Regions from separate parts of the Frankia umida genome, predicted to be linked through region 2. Evidence: riboswitches for the same ligand, from Rfam matches in the RefSeq annotation. Region 2 holds a riboswitch; each other region holds the start of a gene.
The links. A riboswitch is a leader RNA that binds a small molecule or an ion and turns the genes downstream of it on or off. The one in region 2 is predicted to bind cyclic di-AMP.

Region 1 (5,777 bases), 150 kb from region 2:
TCCGAGGTGAGCCGCTCACACCAACGCGGGCCGAGCAGGTAGACCCGGCTGTCCCCGACCCAGCCGACGGTGACCATCCCCGGCCCGTCGGGCGTCGGCGGGGTGACGATGGCCGCGGCGAACGTGCAGGACGGCGCCATCCGGCCCTCGGCCGCGCTGAGCTGAGCGATCGTGTCCTGAGCCGCGTGGACCGCGGTGTGCAGGACGGCTTCGGCGTCCTCGGGGGAGAAGCCGCCGACGACCGCCCGCGGGGCGGTGCGTGGCTCGTCGTAGGTCGGGTAGTCCGGCTCGAGGATGTCGAGCATGTCGTCGGCTCGGCCGCCCGAAGCCCTGGGCGGCAGCGAGTCGTGGTGGACCGGATGCCCCGGCCCGTGCGCGCGTACCGCGTCGGCCAGGACGGCCATCGCGGTGGCCGCCGCCGCCGCGGAGGCCTGACCGGAGCCGGGGGTCGTCGAGACCCCGTCGCAGACCACCGCGATCAGTGTGCCGTAGACCACGGCGAGGCCCATCGCGTCCTCGTTCGTGGAATGGCGCACGCCACGGTCGCAGACGCCGGCCAGTTCACCGAGGTCGACCTCGGCGTGGTCGGCATCGCCATGGGCCGGGTCGGGCCCCTCCAACGCGTGCCCGCAGACCTCGCAGTAGCGGTCGTCGGCGTAGACGGGCGCGGCGCAGACCGGGCAGCGGCGCAGGTCGTCCTCCGGGTCGAAGGCGCCGGCGCCGGCGAACTGGTAGGCCACCGTCGGGGCGTCGTCGTGCGGGTTCAGGTCCACCGTCACGCCGCCGGGAGGTGACGCCCGAATACGGGCGGTGTGCGCAGAGCCATGTGCTGGTGCCTCCTGCCCCTGCTGGTCCGGTCGTCAGAACTCGCCACGGTGGCCCGCGGTACCGACGAGGCCCGCGTGCTGCTCCGGCGATACGGCCATTGTCGGGGGCCGTTCGCACGCTGCGGACTGGTCGATCGGATCACGCCGGTCATCACGCAATCATGGGGACGTATCTTCCCAGGTTCACCGAGGTGCGTCGATGACCGAGACCGCTACCGGCAGGCCACTGTCCGGCGTGTTCTCCTTCGTCGGCGCGCGAGCTTGGATGAGCGTAAGGGTCTGATGCCGACGACCCCCGGCGGGGACCGCCGCATCAGGATAGGGCGCGATGTCGTCGAGAACGGCAATCTCCGGGTAGGTCGCTGGCCCGGGTCCGGCCTGCCCCCCAGCCGGGGGTCCCCGGCAGCGGCCCACAGCCGGTGTCGCCGGCCGGGCCCGGCGTCCGGTGAAGGACGGCCCGGCGAGGTCGGGCCGGTCCGTGTCGCGGGATTCTCCGCCGGGCACCGGATACCGTGCGTCACGCCAGATACCGTGGGCACATGGTCGTCTCACGTCCGCGCGGGGCATCCGTGTCGGGATCACCCGTATCCGGATCACCCGAGACCGGATCGTCCGTCGCCGGATCGCCCAGGAGCGGATCGCACTCGTCCGCAAGCGGCTCACATCCGGGAATGTCCTCGTTCGGTGCGTTCACCCCGGGGTGGTGCTGAATGGCCGGCGGTGGGCGTCGCGGCGGCGGCGGGATCGCCCGTGGCGGGCAGGGCGGGCGGGCCGGTAAGGCCGGTTCGCACCGCAAGGGAGCGGCGGGTGGCAGCGGCGGGCAGGGTCGGCGGGCGTTGGAGGGGCGGGGCGCGACCCCGCCCGCGCACCTGCGGCCCGGCCATCCGGCCCAGCGCCGGGCCGCCTCGGCGGCGAAGGCGGCGACCGATCGTGATCGGCCCGCCCCACGCGATGGCGAGGGCCCGCGGGGTGCGGGTGCGCGCGGGCGGCGCGGCGGTGAGGACGACGAACTCGTGGTCGGTCGCAACGCCGTCGTGGAGGCGCTGCGCGCCGGGGTTCCGGCCACGACGCTGTTCGTCGCCGCGGGCCTGGATTTCGACGAGCGTCTCGACGAGGCCCGCCGGCTGGCGACGCGCCGCGGCATCTCCGTCGTCGACTCCGCGCGGCCCGATCTTGACCGGTTGTGTGGCACCGCCCCGCATCAGGGGCTGGTGCTCGCGGTGCCGCCCTACCGCTACGCCCATCCCGATGACCTGCTCGAGCGGGTCCGGCCCGGTGCGGGCGGATCGGCGCGTTCCGGCTCCACCGCGGCTGGCCTGGTGGTCGCGTTGGACGGGGTGACCGACCCGCGCAACCTCGGTGCGGTCGTGCGCTCGGCGGCGGCCTTCGGCGCGGACGGTGTCCTGCTGCCCGAGCGGCGCGCCGCCGGGATGACCGCGTCCGCCTGGAAGACGTCGGCCGGGGCCGCGGCGCGGCTGCCCGTCGCCCGGGCCACCAACCTGACCCGCACCCTGACCGCCTACGCCGAGGCGGGCCTGTTCCTGGTGGGGCTGGCCGCCGACGCCGCACTGAGCCTGGACGAGCTCGCCATGGCCACCGACCCGCTGGTCCTGGTGGTCGGCTCCGAGGGCCGGGGTCTGTCCCGGCTGGTGGAGCAGCGCTGCGATGTGACGGTGCGGATCCCGATGGTCGGCGCGGTCGAGTCGCTGAACGCCGGTGTCGCGGCCGCGGTGGCCCTCGCGGAGATCGCCCGCCGCCGACGCGGCGCCTGAGCCCCGCACCGCGCACGGATCAGGCCCCGCCCCCGGGAGGAGGGGCGGGGCCTGATGTGCCGCGCGCTGGGTCGCGTCGCCTCGCGCCGGTCGGCTCACGATCTGTCGAGCACGATCCGATCGATCATGTGCGGATCAGAACCGGCCGAGAGCGGATGTCGGCGCGGTGTCGGGGCCTCAGATCCGGTGACCCCAGCAGGGCTTCGAGGCGTACCACGGGCTGGTGCCGGCCTGCGCGTAGAGCTTGCGGGCCATCTGCCACTGCTCGCCGACACTGGCGTGCTGCGGCAGGCCCCGGCCACCGAGACCGTGCCAGGTGCTGGGCAGGAACTGGAACAGGCCGCCCGCGCCGATGGAGTTGACCACGTGGGGATTGCCACCGGACTCGCAGGGAATGACGGCGCGCAGGAAATGGTCCGCGTTCGGGGCGGCGCTGGCCGGCTGGGAGAGCGCCAGCCCACCGCCCACGGAGGCGGTAAGGGTGGCGGCGAGAACGGCGGCACGAGTGCCAAGCTTGATCCGGTTGAGGCCCCGACCGAGCGTACGAGCGTTGGACATAGATTGTCCTTCCCCACGCCTGCGAGGTGAGCTGTCGGGTTCGGGCTGGGAATGCCCGGCCACCAGTGGCGGCTTCACCCCAAGGACGTCTGCCTTCGACGCCCGGAAGTGGTTCCCCCGTCCCTGCCACAGGTTTGGTTCCTACCGGGCGGGGGCAGGATTCGGCGTGCCACCCGGCGTCTGCCGTCACTCGACGACATGGCTACGAACATAGCTGGGCGTGACCGGGGTAAATCAAGGGTCCGTGAAGATGGCCACAATACCTTCCGGATTATCGCTTCGATCTTTTCCGCCGATTATCGCGCGGGCGCCTGCGCTCGATCCTAGTCGGCTCTGCCAGGGCATTGGAACACCGATTTTGAATTTGTTCCGCCACGCTGGCGAAAGAATAACACGGTCTGCTCGGTGTCCGGTCTCCCTGCGTGCCGTGAACTGCTTTCCGTGACACCCTGGTGGCATTCGGGTTCGCCCATTCACGAAGACGCTCGTGTGCCCGGAATAATTTCCGTATCGGGTGGGGCTTCATGAACTGTACGTTGTTTACGGGTACGTCCGCCATAGTGGGCGGTATCGCTTTTTTCGGACTTGGGCGTGCGGCCACAGCCGGTGTCCGCTCGGGTGGCCGCCGGCCGACCCGACCGGCCTGACGGTCACGCGTAGTGGCGGATCAGGGGGTGTAGGTCCAGGCCGAGCCGGTGCCGCGGTACTGCTCCACGGGGATCGGGGCGCTGCCGGGCCGCATCCGTTCGGTGTAGAGCCGGCCGACCAGATGGTCGATCTCGTGGCCGACCAGGCGGGCGAGGCCCTGCCGGTAGACGGTGATGCGCCGGCGTCCGGAGATGTCGGTGTGCTCCACGTGCAGCTCCAGGGGCCGGGGGACGAGCCCGCGGACGTCGAAGAAGCTCAGGCAGCCCTCGTACTGCTCGTCGGTCTGCGGCGAGGACTCGATGACCCGCGGATTGAGCAGGGTGAGGATGTCCGCGTCGGCGGAGCGCACGATCGCGGCGGCCCGGTTGATGCCGATCTGTGGTGCGGCGATCCCCATGCCCTTACCGAAGGTGTGCAGGGCGGAGACCCGCTCCATCGCCGAGGACAGCTCGGCGACCACGCGCCGGGCGTCCTCGGCCTCGGCCGGCAGATCAAAGGAACGGGCCGGCTGCGCCAGCGCCGGATCATCGGCCTGGACGATGCCCGCCGCCGTCATCTGTTCACTGGGCCGTGGACCGACGGTCTCACGCTGCTCGCCGGTATCCGGATTCCGACCGTCGGAGACAGCCCGGAAGTTCCATTCCAGCCGATACCGGGCGTGCAGTGGCGGATTGCTGGTCGACCAGGTGAAGATCCGCCGGTCGCCTTCGTCCACCCGGGCGATCGCGGTCCGGAACGCGAACGCGTCCGCGGTCATCGAGGTCTCCATTCCCCAGACCACCGGGTCGACCTGAGCGGGGAAGTCCAGGACGACCGACAGGCTGCTCGTCGGTACCCGGACGGCCCGTTGGAACCACGGGCCCCACTTCTGCTCACCGACCTGGTAGGAGTACTCGATCCAGGCTGATTCGCCCGGATAGAGCGGAAACCGTCCACTGCTGTTCTCGAACAACAGCCAGACCTCTTTGAGGGCATCCCAGTCGGTTTTGACCTGCCAGGCCATCTCCTCCTGCCCGCAGTGGGCGCGCAGCCGCAGTTCCTCCCACCGCAGCGGATCGCTGCGGTAGAGACGTGCGGCCCGTTCCTGGTCGCCGGGAAAGCGATCGACGGAGATGCGCATGAGGTAGCGGGTCACGGGCTCGTCGCCGATATTGGTGATCCGGCGCCGCTGATGGGCGAGGTAGACGCCGTCGTCGTAACGCAGTCGGGCGGTGTCCTGCTCGACGAGCAGCCCGCCGCTCGGGCCCTGCCCCGCACCACCCGCACCACCCAGGCCGCCCGCTGCGCCCAGACCACCCGGACCGCCCGACCCACCTGGCCCGCCGGAGCGAAGTGGATCGGACTGGCGGGCCGGCGGCGCACCGGCGACGGGCCGCACGCTGGCGCCGGTCTCCCAGGGGCGGGCGGCCAGCTGGAAGAAGGCCCCGGGAATCCGCAGCGCGTCGGAGACGCGTTCGATCAGCGACAGCCGCGCGATATGGTCCTCGCCCTGCATGATCCGGCTGACCCGGCTCTGGCTGAGGCCCTCGACCGGTGAGGCGATCCGGTTCTGGCTCGCGCCGTCGTACTTCTTCATCAGCCGGAAGGCGGTGCGAAAGTCCCGGGCCGCGCAGGCGGCCTGGAAGTCGGCGCGAGCCAGCAGGTCCGCGGAGACGCGGTAGGGGCCGGACTCGTAGGACATCAGCCGGCCCTCCGGGTGGCCGCACACCCCTCGCCTGCGGGCGGGCACATCGCCCGATGCGTGGCCCCGACTGACACATCAGGATAACGACGCTATGCCACCCGCACACCGCCTTTGGGTGATCCCGCGTTGTCCGACCTTGCCGCGTGGGTGACGCCTGGGAGGGTGACATCTCCCTGGGTCATGCCGGTTCCCCCAGCAGAGGTGGCCGGAGCACCCACCGGATGGCCGGCGGTGGTGTCCCGGCGGGGCCATATGAGAAGAGCATGCCTGACTGACGTTTCCGGCCGC
Region 2 (5,777 bases):
CGATGACCACCGTGTGGCCGGCGTTGTTGCCGCCCTGATAGCGAACGACGTAGTCGACGGCGCCGCCCAACAGGTCGGTCGCCTTTCCTTTTCCCTCGTCGCCCCACTGGGCGCCGATGAGGACGAGAGCGGGCACTCGGGCGAGGTTACTAGGGATGACCGCCGCGCGTGGCCGAAGTGTCAGGTCAGACAGCGTCCGACCGTACGGACCGGCTCCGCGGGAGGCCTCCGACGGGCCTCAGACCAGGCCGAGGGCGCCGGCGACGGTGGGGTCGCTGTCGGCGAGGAAGGTGCGGCAACGGTCGGCCTCGGCCGTCTCGCCGATGACGGCGGCGGCCTGGCCGAGGACGGCGAGCGCACGCAGGAAACCGCGGTTGGGCTCGTGGGACCAGGGGATCGGACCGATGCCCCGCCAGCCGGCGCGGCGCAGCGCGTCCAGCCCCCGGTGGTAGCCGGTGCGGGCGTAGGCGTAGGCCTCGACCGTGCGACCCGCGGCGAAGGCCTGCTCGGCGAGAACCGCCCAGGCGGCGCTCAGCTCCGGCGTGGCCGCCGCGACGGCGCTGGGATCCGCACCGGCGGCCAGCGCAGCGGTGGCGGCCGCGTCCGAGGGCAACCGCGTGGGGGGCGGGCCGGACAGCAGGTTGTGACCGGCCGCGGTGCCGCCATGGCCGCTGTGGCTGCCGTGGCCCGAATCCGACGAGGTCATCATGACCTCATCCTGCCGCACCCGGTCGTGCGGTGCCGCACCGGGTCAGGAGCGGACGGTGACGTTCCACAGGTTCTCGCCGACCACACCGGCCTGGCCGTCGCTGGTCCGGGTCAGGTAGCCGTACAGCGCGGCGATGCCCTGCGACTGCGGGCCGAACTTGCCGTCGACGGTGAGCACGAAGCCCTTGTTGCGCATCGCGGCCTGCCAGACGAACGCGTCGGGCCGGACATCCCCGCCGTAGCTGGCGTTCAGGACGGTGCCGCTGAACGAGCCGTCGCCCATCTCCTGCCGGGCCCGGTCGAGGGTCATCGGCTGTTCGGCCGGGGTGAGGGCCTGCTCGATGACGTCACCGGAGCCGGAGCCGACGCTCGCCGGGCCGTTGTTGACCAGCCCCATCTTGCGGGAGCAGGACGGCCACGGCTGCCAGCCGCGGGAGTTGTACAGCTTGGCGGCGGCCTCGTCCTGGGTGGCCGGGGATGCCTGGTACGGGCGGCCGGAGTAGCCCAGGCCGTGCCAGGTCTGATCATCGAACTGGTAGGCGCCGGTGAAGCCGTTGCCCGTGTTGATCGCGTAGTTGCCGCCGGACTCGCACTGGCGGAGCTTGGCGAAGTCGTCAGCGGTGGCGGCCCCGGCCGGACTGGCGCCGACCGCGGTGACCGCGAGGCCGCTGCCCACCAGGGCGGTGACCGCGCCGGTGGTGCGCAGGATACGGGTCGCAGCCGAGGGGGCCTGCGCTGCCCGGTGCTTACCTCCACGCCGTGCTGACGGCATGTCAGTCCAATCCCGTGTCGCCTGCGGGGTGAGCTGTCGGGTTCGGACTGGGATGGCCCGGCCGGCGTGAGCCGACTTAACCCCAAGGACGTCCGGAGACGCCCGGTAGTGGTTCCCCCACTCCTGCCCATGTCGGTGCGCTCGGCCAGCCGCCTGGACAGTGGGCAGGACTCGGCGTCCGTCCCGACGGCATCGCCTGATGGCGAGTGAGCGGCACTCTAGCGATACCGGTCCAGGCCGTGCAAACCGGGGTGGTTCGTGGCAACCGGGCGACCCACGCACAAGGCGTGGCCCGGACGGGCCGCCCGATCGTGGAACACCGGTGCACCTCAGGGGTCGCTCCCGTGTACCCGAAGGGTTGGCCGGGTAGTACCTCGGTGCTCGGGGTGCCCCGGTGGGGGGTGGTGCGCCCGACCGGCCCGTTGACTCCCGCGCGCCGGAGATCGTCCGGGCTGTGCGGGGGGACCGGTCGGGTCGTGGCGTCACGCTGCCCGGCCTGTGCGGCCGGGGTGGGACGGCTGGCGCCGCCCGGGGCTTGTGTCCCCATGCCCCGGGCGGGTCGGACCAGATGCGGATGGTGCCGGATGGCGGCGTCGCAACCGGTCCAAGGACGCGTTGTGGGTGGCGTCCGGCTCAGTGCGGTGCGGCGGGTGGCTCAGCCGAAGGTGGCGTGCCATGTCGCCGGTCCGACGACACCGTCGGCGGCGAGACCCCTGGCGGACTGCAGCGCGCGGGCGGCAGCGGCGGAGCGTGGGCCGAAATGACCATCTGGGACGAGCGGGTAGCCGATCTGGCTCATCCGCGCCTGCCAGGCTCGTACGTCGGCGCGGTTCTGCCCGGCCAGCGCGGTCGAGAGGGTACGGGTGTACGAGGGCGTCGAGAGTGCCGCGGGGGCGACGGTCAGCGCGCCGCGCTGCGCGGTGCGGGACGCCTGCACCGCCGCGCCGGACGAGGAGCCGCCGGCGAGCTGCGCCGTGCCCATGCCACGGCCGCAGACCGGCCACTGCCCGAAGCCGGAACGCTGGGCCAGGCGCAGCGCGGCCTCGTCCTGGACCGCGGGTGCGGCCTGGTGCGGCAGGCCGGTGTAGCCGAGGCTGCGCCAGGTGCCGGCCGAGAACTGGTACGCCCCGAAGTAGCTGTTGCCGGTGTTCGTCGTGTAGTTACCGCCGGACTCGCACTGCCGCAGTCCTTCCCATGTGGTCGCCGCCTGCGCTGGACCGGCGACGGCGAGTGAGCCGCCGACCGCCGCTGCGAGAACTGGAGCAACCATGAGAACCCGCGCCCGTATACGGGTGCCGGCGCTCCATTGTCGGCCACTGGTACGTGCGTCGGACATGTATGTGTAGTCCTTCCCCACGCCTGCGAGGTGAGCTGTCGGATTCGGGCTGGGAACTGCCCGGTCATGCCAGGGACATCCTGGGACGCGCACAGACCGAAACCACGGCCGGTCTGGCGACGCATGACTTCACCCCTAGAGCATCGAATCCTTTCGATGCTCGGAGATGGTTCCCCCGTTCCTGCCACATGGTGACGGAGAAATCGCCGGTCGGGGGCAGGATTCGGCGTGCCGCCCGACGAATGCCGCACGTTGTCGTTCGGCACGGCGATGACCATAACCACGCCGTCCGGCGAGTCGCCAAGCATTGAATAGGGTGCGTGACCAACAGCACACTCGGCGTGGCTGCTTGGTGATGGGGTGCATTGGCTGGTAACGCGCGTGCGCGCCCGCTCATCAACCTGGCGACATCTTCGAATGGCCGTTTTGTGCGCGCCTGCTCACGCTGTTTGCCGATGGGGCACGATGGGCGGAGCGTAATGATTTATGTCGAACGCGTCACCTGGTCGCCGACACGCCGCGATGTGCGGCCGTATCCGACTGATGGCTTTGTGTGCAGATTCTGCCTTGATGGGGTTCGACATGGCAATACGCCGATGCTGGTCGATGCGTGGGCAGCTGTGAGATACGCAATGATCTGCAACCGGCTTGTTACATGGCTGTGATTTGGTCTCGCAAAGTAAATCGATCATGTCTCTGCGTGACAGCTTCGGGGCGGATTGCGGACTCTGACGGGTGGGATGTCCGGTCCATGTCGCCTGTCCGGGGACGCGGCCGGGCGGCCCCGCCGCCACGGATCTGACGCTGCGTAGAGAGGTCGTGGCGTTTGGCTGGTAGGTGGGCGGGTGGTCCGAGCCCCATGGGTCGGCCATGGCGCTGTCATGCCTATCCGGCACGGCCGGAGGCTTTGGGCGGAACCGTCTGGCCGCGATGGAGCACGGTGGCGGTGCCCTCGATGTGCCGAGATGACGGTTCCGTGACCGAGATGACGGTGTCGCAACGCAGTGGTCCCCCAGTCGCGAGCGGCAACTGGGGGACCGGCGGTTCTGGGCGGTGACTCCGGTGCGGGACTGTTTCTCCCGCCCGGGGCCGTCCCGCCCCGGATGGATGGAGCCCGGCTGGTTCGTCGGGCCTTCCTGTCTGGGTCAGGCCTTCCCGAGCGAACGGCCGGTGGAGCGCAGGTCCTCACAGGCCTGGGCGACTCGGGCGGCCATGCCCGTTTCGGCAAGCTTTCCGTAGGTTCGTGGGTCGTAGGCCTTCTTCACGCCGACCTCGCTGTCCACCTTGAGGACACCGTCGTAGTTCTTGAAGGCGTGGTCCACAATGGGGCGGGTGAATGCGTACTGGGTGTCGGTGTCCACGTTCATCTTGACGACGCCGTAGTCCAGCGTCTCCCGGATCTCGCTGAGGTCCGAACCGCTACCACCGTGGAAGACAAGGTCGAACGGCTTGGAACCAGCCGCAAGGCCCAGCTTCTGTGCGACGTGGTCCTGGCCGTCCCGAAGAATCGTGGGGCGCAGCTTCACGTTGCCGGGCTTGTAGACGCCATGGACGTTGCCGAATGTCGCGGCGAGCAGGTAGCGGCCCTTGTCACCCGAGCCAAGAACCTCGGCGGTCCGCCACATGTCACCGGGGGTGGTGTAAAGCTTCTCGTCGATCGCGCCGACGACACCGTCCTCCTCGCCGCCGACCACCCCGATCTCGACCTCGAGGACGATCCGGGCAGCGGTCGCGTCCGCGAGCAGTTCCTCGGCGATCTTGAGGTTCTCCTCGAGCTCGACCGCGGAGCCGTCCCACATGTGCGACTGGAACAGCGGGTCGCGACCGGCCGCCACCCGCTCGCGGGAGATCGCGATCAGCGGCCGGATGTAGGTGTCCAGCTTGTCCGCCGGGCAGTGGTCGGTGTGCAGCGCGATGTTGACCGGGTAGGCCTTCGCGACATGGTGGGCGAACTCGGCCAGCGCCTCGGCGCCGAGCACCATGTTCTTCACCGTGGAACCGGACAGGTACTCGGCGCCGCCGGTGGACACCTGGATGATGCCGTCGCTGCCGGCTTCGGCGAAGCCGCGCAGGGCGGCGTTCAGGGTCTGCGACGACGAGACGTTGATCGCGGGGTAGGCGAAGGCCTCGGACTTCGCACGGTCGAGCATCTCGGCGTAGATCTCTGGCGTGGCGATGGGCATCGGTGGGGCTCCTTGTCGAAGCTGTCGGGGCGCCGATCAGCCATAAAAGGCGGCACGGGCCGGCCCGATCGGGCGCAAGCGCACCCGCGCGACTGTTGGTGGGCGAAGGGTATGACGACGCGCGTCGTTCGGGTGGCCGGATGCGGTGGACGTCGCGGCACAGTTGCGCCGACGCCGGTCGGCCGCGTCCGAGCATGGCGCGTCCGGGCGAAGCCACGCCGTCCGGGCGAAGCGGTGCCGTCCGAACGGCCTGGGACAGCGCGGGATGTGGTCCACCACGGCGACCAAGGGCTCCGCGTCGGACTGTCCGCGGTGGATTGCCGGCACACTGGACGGGTGGATGTCGGTCACCTGTCCGGGACGACCCTGTACGCCGTCGTTTTTGCGATGATCTTTATTGAGAGTGGTGTGCTGGTCGGTTTCTGGCTGCCCGGCGACACCATTCTGTTCGCCGCCGGTCTGGTCGCCGCCGACGGCGGCGCCGACGTCTCCATCTATGCCCTCTCCGGCGGGGTCGCGGTCGCCGCCAGCGCCGGTGCCGTGGCGGGCTATTACACCGGGGCCCGGCTGGGTCGGCCCTATCTGGAACGGCGGCACGGAACAGCCCTGGCTCGGACGGACGACTTCTATCGCCGGTTCGGCGCCGTGACGCTGATCGTGGCCCGGTTCGTGCCCTGGGCCCGGACCTTCGCACCCGTGCTGGCCGGCGCGGTGGCGATGCCGTGGCACCGGTTCCTGGCCGCCGCCGTCGCCGGTGCGCTGGTGTGGGGCAGCGGCC
Region 3 (5,777 bases), on a different contig from region 2:
CCCGGCGGCGTTACCTCAACCATGCGCTGCCCCCGCTGGGCAGTCTGCTCGTGCGCCATCAGATCGCGGTGGCCGACACCGTCGAGTGGCCCTGGGCACGCGTGTCCGGCTGGCCGCATCCGGCGCTGCTGCACGGGCGCAGCCTCAGCGACGGCGCGCACCCCTCGCTCACCCACGTCCGGATGGGCCTGCCGCTGCGCATCCACAGCGTCGACATCGTCGACTGGGCCATCATCGACGCCCGCGGCGAGATCACCGAAGGCGCGTGGACGCGCATGCTGCGCTCACCCGCCGAACCGCCACTCTGACGAGCGGGTAGCCGTCCGCGCGGGGAGTAGCCGTCCGCGCGGGGAGTAGCCGTCCGCGCGGGCAGGAGAGGAGAGGCGCCGCTGGCGGGTGGGGCTCAGTCGGCGAGGAAGTCGTCGAGATGGTCGATGTGGAGGGTCTCGTCCTCGACGACAAGGCCGCCGATGTCGGCGAAGCCCTCCGGGCCGGGCCCGGCCAGCACGATCGAGCCGATGCCGTGGCGGATCGTCAGCCGGCGCTCGAGCCGCGCGGCGAGCAGCATGGACGCCGACCCACACGCCTCGTCCTCGGCGACACCGTGGCGCTCCCCGAACGCACGCGCCCGCACGACGCCGGCCTGTTCGTCCAGCCAGGCCCAGACCTGCACGAGATCGTCCTGTTCGGGGCGTGGCAGTGTCAGCTGCTCGACCTCGGCGGGGCTGCCCACCTGGCGGTGCGTCCAGCCGGTGACACCGGTGAGCGCCGTCCGGGTCCACACCCGGCCCTGGTCCTGCCAGCTCACCGCGTCCCCACCGGCCAGGCGCAGGACCGCCGGATGCCCGCCCAGCAGCCGGGCGATCAGCCACGCGGCGCCGACAAGGGCGTCCCCCGCGGTCGGCACCTGCCGGTCAGGGGTGTGCACGGCGAGTTCCGCCTGCTCCAGGTCGTCGACGAAGACGGTCGCGGGCACACCGAGCCGCCGTGCGATCTGAGCCCGTTCCCGCTGGTCGGGCAGTAGTTTGGCGGCGTCGAGCACCACCGCGAGCAGGCTGCCCGCCGCGCCGGTCTCATCGGCGAACACCCGCAGCCTGCGTACCTCGATCTCGGTCACCCGTACCTCCGTGGCTGGCGCCGGGCCGCCCGTGGGCCGCCACGGCAGTGTGCGCGTCACCTTCGCCATCACGCTCGCCATCCCACGGCACACCCGCGCATCCGCGCGGAAAACCGAGGACGGATCCTCTTACCCGACCGGGACCCTGCCCGGCAGTCCCGGCCGCCTTGTCACGATGGCAACCGGTACGTCAGAACCGCCAACGGTACGCCGATGGCCTGGAAGGGGGCGACGAAGCGATGACACAAGGCGACGCCGCGGACAACAACGGTGTGGACATCTCCAGTACGGCGAACACCACCGGACAACCTCACTTCTCGACACCGCACGGCGGCGGATCGGACGACTCCGACCGCTCCGACCGCTCCGACCGCTTCGGCCCGGCCGACCCGTCCGGTGCGCTCGACCAGTCGGGGTCGCAGGGTGAGCATCCGGTGCTGGACGCGTTGGAGCACGCCTCGGCGAACGCCCACCGGCTGGCCGGCGCGCTCAGCCGACCGGCGGTCTCGCTGGTGCGGGTCGGCCGCAAGCGGCGCCGGGCCCGCGCGATCATCCGGCAGTCCACGCCGGACGGACGGGTGATGGCCTGCGGGGTCTACAGCCACGGCAAGCGGGTGACGATGGACGTCAACACCGCCGACGCGCTCCGGCTCGCACGCGACGAACGGGACGGGTTCGCCTGGCTGGGCCTGTTCGAACCGACCTACGAGCAGCTCGCCGAGGTCGCGCAGGAGTACGGACTGGACAAGCTCGCCGTCGAGGACGCCGTCACCGGCGGGCAGCGACCCAAGCTCGAGCAGTACGAGAACCACCTGTTCATGGTGCTCAAGACCACGACCTACGTCGCGCACACCGAGGTGACCGGCACCTCGGAGGTGGTCACCACCGGCGAGATCATGATCTTTCTGGGGGAGGACTTCGTCGTCACGGTGCGCCACGGGCAGCACGGTGAGATGTCGAAGCTGCGCCGTCGGCTTGAGGCCGCCCCGGAGATGCTGCGCCACGGCCCGACCGCCGTCCTGCACGCGATCTGCGACAGCATCGTCGATGACTACGTGGACACCGTCGAGAAGATCCAGGTGGATGTCGACCAGATCGAGGCCGGGGTGTTCCGCCGCGAACACACCCCGTCCACCGAGTCCGCCTACCAGATGAAGCGGGAGCTGCTCGAGCTCAAGCACGCCGTCCAGCCGCTGACCGGACCGCTGCGCAGCCTCATCCTGGACCGGCCACGAATGGTGGACGTCGCGATGCGCCGCTACTTCCGCGACGTCGCCGACCATCTCGAGCAGGTCAGCGAGCGGATCTCGCACTTTGACGAACTGCTCTCCTCGGTGCTCCAGGCCACACTTACCCAGCTGACCATCGCGCAGAACGAGGACATGCGGCGGATCAGCGCCTGGGTGGCGATCGCCGCCGTTCCGACCGCGCTCGCCGGAATCTACGGAATGAACTTCGAGCACATGCCCGAGCTGCGCCAGACCTGGGGTTATCCCGCGGTCCTGAGCGTGATGGTGGTCGCCTGTCTGCTGCTGTACCGGGCGTTCAAACGTAACGGCTGGCTTTAGCCGGCCCGAAAGTGACCTGCGTCATTGACGCCGGCCGGGAACCGGTGCCCCGCAGCGCATGCCCATACAAATAGCGCCCAAACCGCCGGTACGCCGCAAAACACGCAGCCAGCCGGTGGTCCATGGTTCATTTTTACTATCAGTTGACAGTGCCGACGTATCCGTACGATGGGTTACATTCGGTCGTCGCCGTCGGCTACCGTAACCATCCGTGTCGGAGCGACCGGGCCTCGTCTCCGCGGCTCGGCACAGCCCCCGATCCCCCACCCCCCAGGGGAGCTCATGCCCTCGTCTGACCCCGCCCGGCGAGCGACCACCCCCATGCCCGACCGCGGTGATCTGATCGTCGAGCTGGTCGGCCGCCTGGAGGTCCTCGACGGCCTGTTGAGCCGGTTGGAGGAAGCCGAGCGTCAGGCCAAGGACGCCAGCGAGTTCCTCGCCCGCACGCGCGACTGGCAGGAGGAGACGGTCCGCACCATCCAGGAGGAGCGGGCCCGGATGCGCCAGCGCCAACGCGCCCTGGACGCGCTCGCCGACCGTGCCCGCGCCGCCGTCGCCTCCCTTGCCCACCAGCGTTCGTTGCCCGGCGAGGTCCAGCTGCTCGCCCTCGAACTCCAGATGCTCGACACCGCCGGCTTCCTCTCCCGCCGCGGCCGGACCCCCCGTTGACGCACCCCTCGGATCTGCCTGATGGGCATGAACCACGGCCCGGGCGGCCCGCTGCACGGCCCCGGCTCCGCGGTTACCGGGTGCGACCGAGGCCGTGTCCACCTGTGGGTGTCCAATCGGGGCGACCCGGCTGCGGACACCCGGTTCCACGACGTCACGGCATCGATCCGGGGGTTGGCGACCACCTCCCATCCAGGCGTTTTCGCGTGCTGGGACAGCCTGATCGGCTCGGCCAGGCGGCACTTGTGGTGGCCCGGGCGCGGGCACTTCAGTGCACACTGCCTGTAGTTGGGAGGAGCTAGTGTTTACCCGCACCATCCGAGTGGACTAGTCTCACGCCGACGAAACGACAACACCGGGCCGAACGCCGAATCCTGCCCCCGGCCCCGGTGTCCCCTCCGAGTCGTCATCTGGGGCAGGAGCGGGGGACCCATCCTCCACACCGGCCAGCACCGAACCGCGGTGCCGGCCTAGGGGTGAAGTCCGCAGCGTGAAGGTCACGCCGCGGGCCGGGCAGCCCAGCCCGAACCCGACAGCTCACTTCGCAGGCGTACGGGAAGGAATACATCGTTGTCCGCACAAAGCGTGCAGCTCGACGAAGATTCACGCGTCGCGGGTCGCGGCCGTCACCGTGCCCCGTCCCCCACGCCGGTCACCCGTAGTCGGGGCCGGGCGCGTGCCTTCGCCGCGATGACCACCGGGACCGTAGCGGTCTCCGGAGTGGCCCTGGCTGGCTGTGCCACCGACGTCCACGCCGACCAGGCGCGCGACGAGTCGACGAACACCGCCCCGGTCACTCTCGCCGCGCAGATCGGCTCGCGAGCCGCCCTCGGCGGCAGCATCGCCGCTGCGGCGATCAGCTCCGACGGTTCCGTCGGCACCACCCTGACCACCACGACCGTCGACGCACCGCCCCTGGCGGGCAAGGTGCAGGTCGGCCTGCGGGTCACCAACCCGAACGTGACGGTCACCCCGAACGAGCCCGTGGACATCGGCTTCTCGCTGTTCAACGAGGCCACCCACGAGCCGCTGGCGAACCAGCTCGTCAAGGTGCAGGTCAAGCTGCCCACCGGCTGGGCGACCTTCAAGCACCTGTACACCAACGACCAGGGCTACACGTCGTACACGGCCCGGGTGCTCACCACGACGAACGTCACCGCGATCTTCGACGGGACGGACGCCCTCCAGTCGGCGCACTCGTCGAACGACGCCACCCTGCAGGTCGCGCAGCCCGCCCCGGCGGCGGCCTCGCGCACCCGCGGTGCGATCATCGACAACGTCTCCGTCGACGTGGACGTCCCGCTCCCGGCGAACTCCATCGGTGAGAAGGCCGTCTACCTGGCCTCTCTGCAGGCCGGCAAGCCCTACGTCTACGGTGCCGACGGCCCGAGCTCGTTCGACTGCTCCGGGCTCGTCCAGTACGTCTACCGGCAGCTGGGCAAGACCCTGCCGCGCACGACGGACGCCCAGTTCGCCGCCACCACCCGGATCTCCATGTACAACAAGCAGCCCGGAGATCTGATCTTCCTGGGTACGCCCGGCAACATCTACCACGTCGGCATCTACGCCGGCAACGGCAAGATGTGGGTCGCCCCGCACACCGGCGACGTCGTGAAGCTCCAGTCGATCTACACCACGTCGTACTACGTGGGCCGGATCTGACGACACCTTCGCCACCGCTTCGTCCGAGCCGGGCCCAGCGGCCACCCTCCCGCACGTCCCGAGGGTAGCCAGCAGCCTTTCCTGGACCTCGCGGCGCCTGCCGTGGACACGACCCTGACCTGGACGACTGACGCCGCCCGCGACCACCCCCCTCCGGCCGCGGTCAGGTAGCAGCCGTACACGTCCACGCGTCGGCACGTTTCGTACTTCTGGACACGTTCGGCACCATCCAGTGCCCTGGTCGGGCATGCTCCCCCGACCGGTCGTCCGGCAGCAGCACGCTGCCCTTACCGGGTCACCATCGTCGCTGACCCGGCCACACCCCAACCTGGCCGCTGATGACCCCGGCCATGCGACCGCCCCTCCCCGCCCGGCCGGCCATCGCCATGCCCTTGGCACCTGGCCCCAGCCGTACCCCGACCAGTCACTGCCGCACTCGACCGGTCGCCCCGCACCTGTCTGGCAGGAGCCGTCTGTTCCTTCCGGCCGGACGGACGTCAGATCTGCCCCCCCACGGGCGGCCGGGCCGCTCGGCGGCCGCCCCCCCCCCCCCCCCCCCCCCCCCCCCCCCCCCCCCCCGGGGGCGCCCCCCGGGCCTCCCATCCCCACCGGCCCACGTCCGGCCTTCTCTCCTGCGCCGACCCGCGTCCGGCCTTTCCCCTGCGCCGGGCCTCGTCCGACAGTTCTCTTCATCCGCCAGCCCACGTCTGACGGGGCGGACGGACAGGCCGGACGGGAAGGCCGGGGACGGGAAGGCCGGT

Region 1: it holds a riboswitch for cyclic di-AMP, as region 2 does, so the genes downstream of both, MXD59_RS00505 (transglycosylase family protein) here and MXD59_RS01115 (transglycosylase family protein) in region 2, are expected to answer to the same signal.
Region 3: it holds a riboswitch for cyclic di-AMP, as region 2 does, so the genes downstream of both, MXD59_RS07305 (C40 family peptidase) here and MXD59_RS01115 (transglycosylase family protein) in region 2, are expected to answer to the same signal.

Annotation. Positions count from the first base shown of each region.
Region 1 covers NZ_JALKFT010000001.1:134,867-140,643, reverse strand. Annotated here, with positions in the region: gene MXD59_RS00515 (PP2C family protein-serine/threonine phosphatase) at 1-779, opposite strand, end outside; gene rlmB (23S rRNA (guanosine(2251)-2'-O)-methyltransferase RlmB) at 1,538-2,599, shown strand; gene MXD59_RS00505 (transglycosylase family protein) at 2,777-3,157, opposite strand; cyclic di-AMP (ydaO/yuaA leader) riboswitch at 3,160-3,307, opposite strand; gene MXD59_RS00500 (peptide deformylase) at 3,825-5,486, opposite strand.
Region 2 covers NZ_JALKFT010000001.1:282,060-287,836, reverse strand. Annotated here, with positions in the region: gene MXD59_RS01130 (adenylosuccinate synthase) at 1-136, opposite strand, end outside; gene MXD59_RS01125 (DUF3151 domain-containing protein) at 239-709, opposite strand; gene MXD59_RS01120 (transglycosylase family protein) at 752-1,480, opposite strand; cyclic di-AMP (ydaO/yuaA leader) riboswitch at 1,483-1,628, opposite strand; gene MXD59_RS01115 (transglycosylase family protein) at 2,136-2,816, opposite strand; cyclic di-AMP (ydaO/yuaA leader) riboswitch at 2,824-3,054, opposite strand; gene fbaA (class II fructose-bisphosphate aldolase) at 3,962-4,999, opposite strand; gene MXD59_RS01105 (DedA family protein) at 5,387-5,777, shown strand, end outside.
Region 3 covers NZ_JALKFT010000005.1:193,007-198,783, reverse strand. Annotated here, with positions in the region: gene MXD59_RS07325 (hypothetical protein) at 1-308, shown strand, start outside; gene MXD59_RS07320 (PhzF family phenazine biosynthesis protein) at 404-1,186, opposite strand; gene corA (magnesium/cobalt transporter CorA) at 1,357-2,685, shown strand; gene MXD59_RS07310 (hypothetical protein) at 2,968-3,354, shown strand; cyclic di-AMP (ydaO/yuaA leader) riboswitch at 3,741-3,919, shown strand; gene MXD59_RS07305 (C40 family peptidase) at 4,045-5,016, shown strand; gene MXD59_RS07300 (PHB depolymerase family esterase) at 5,777-5,777, opposite strand, start outside.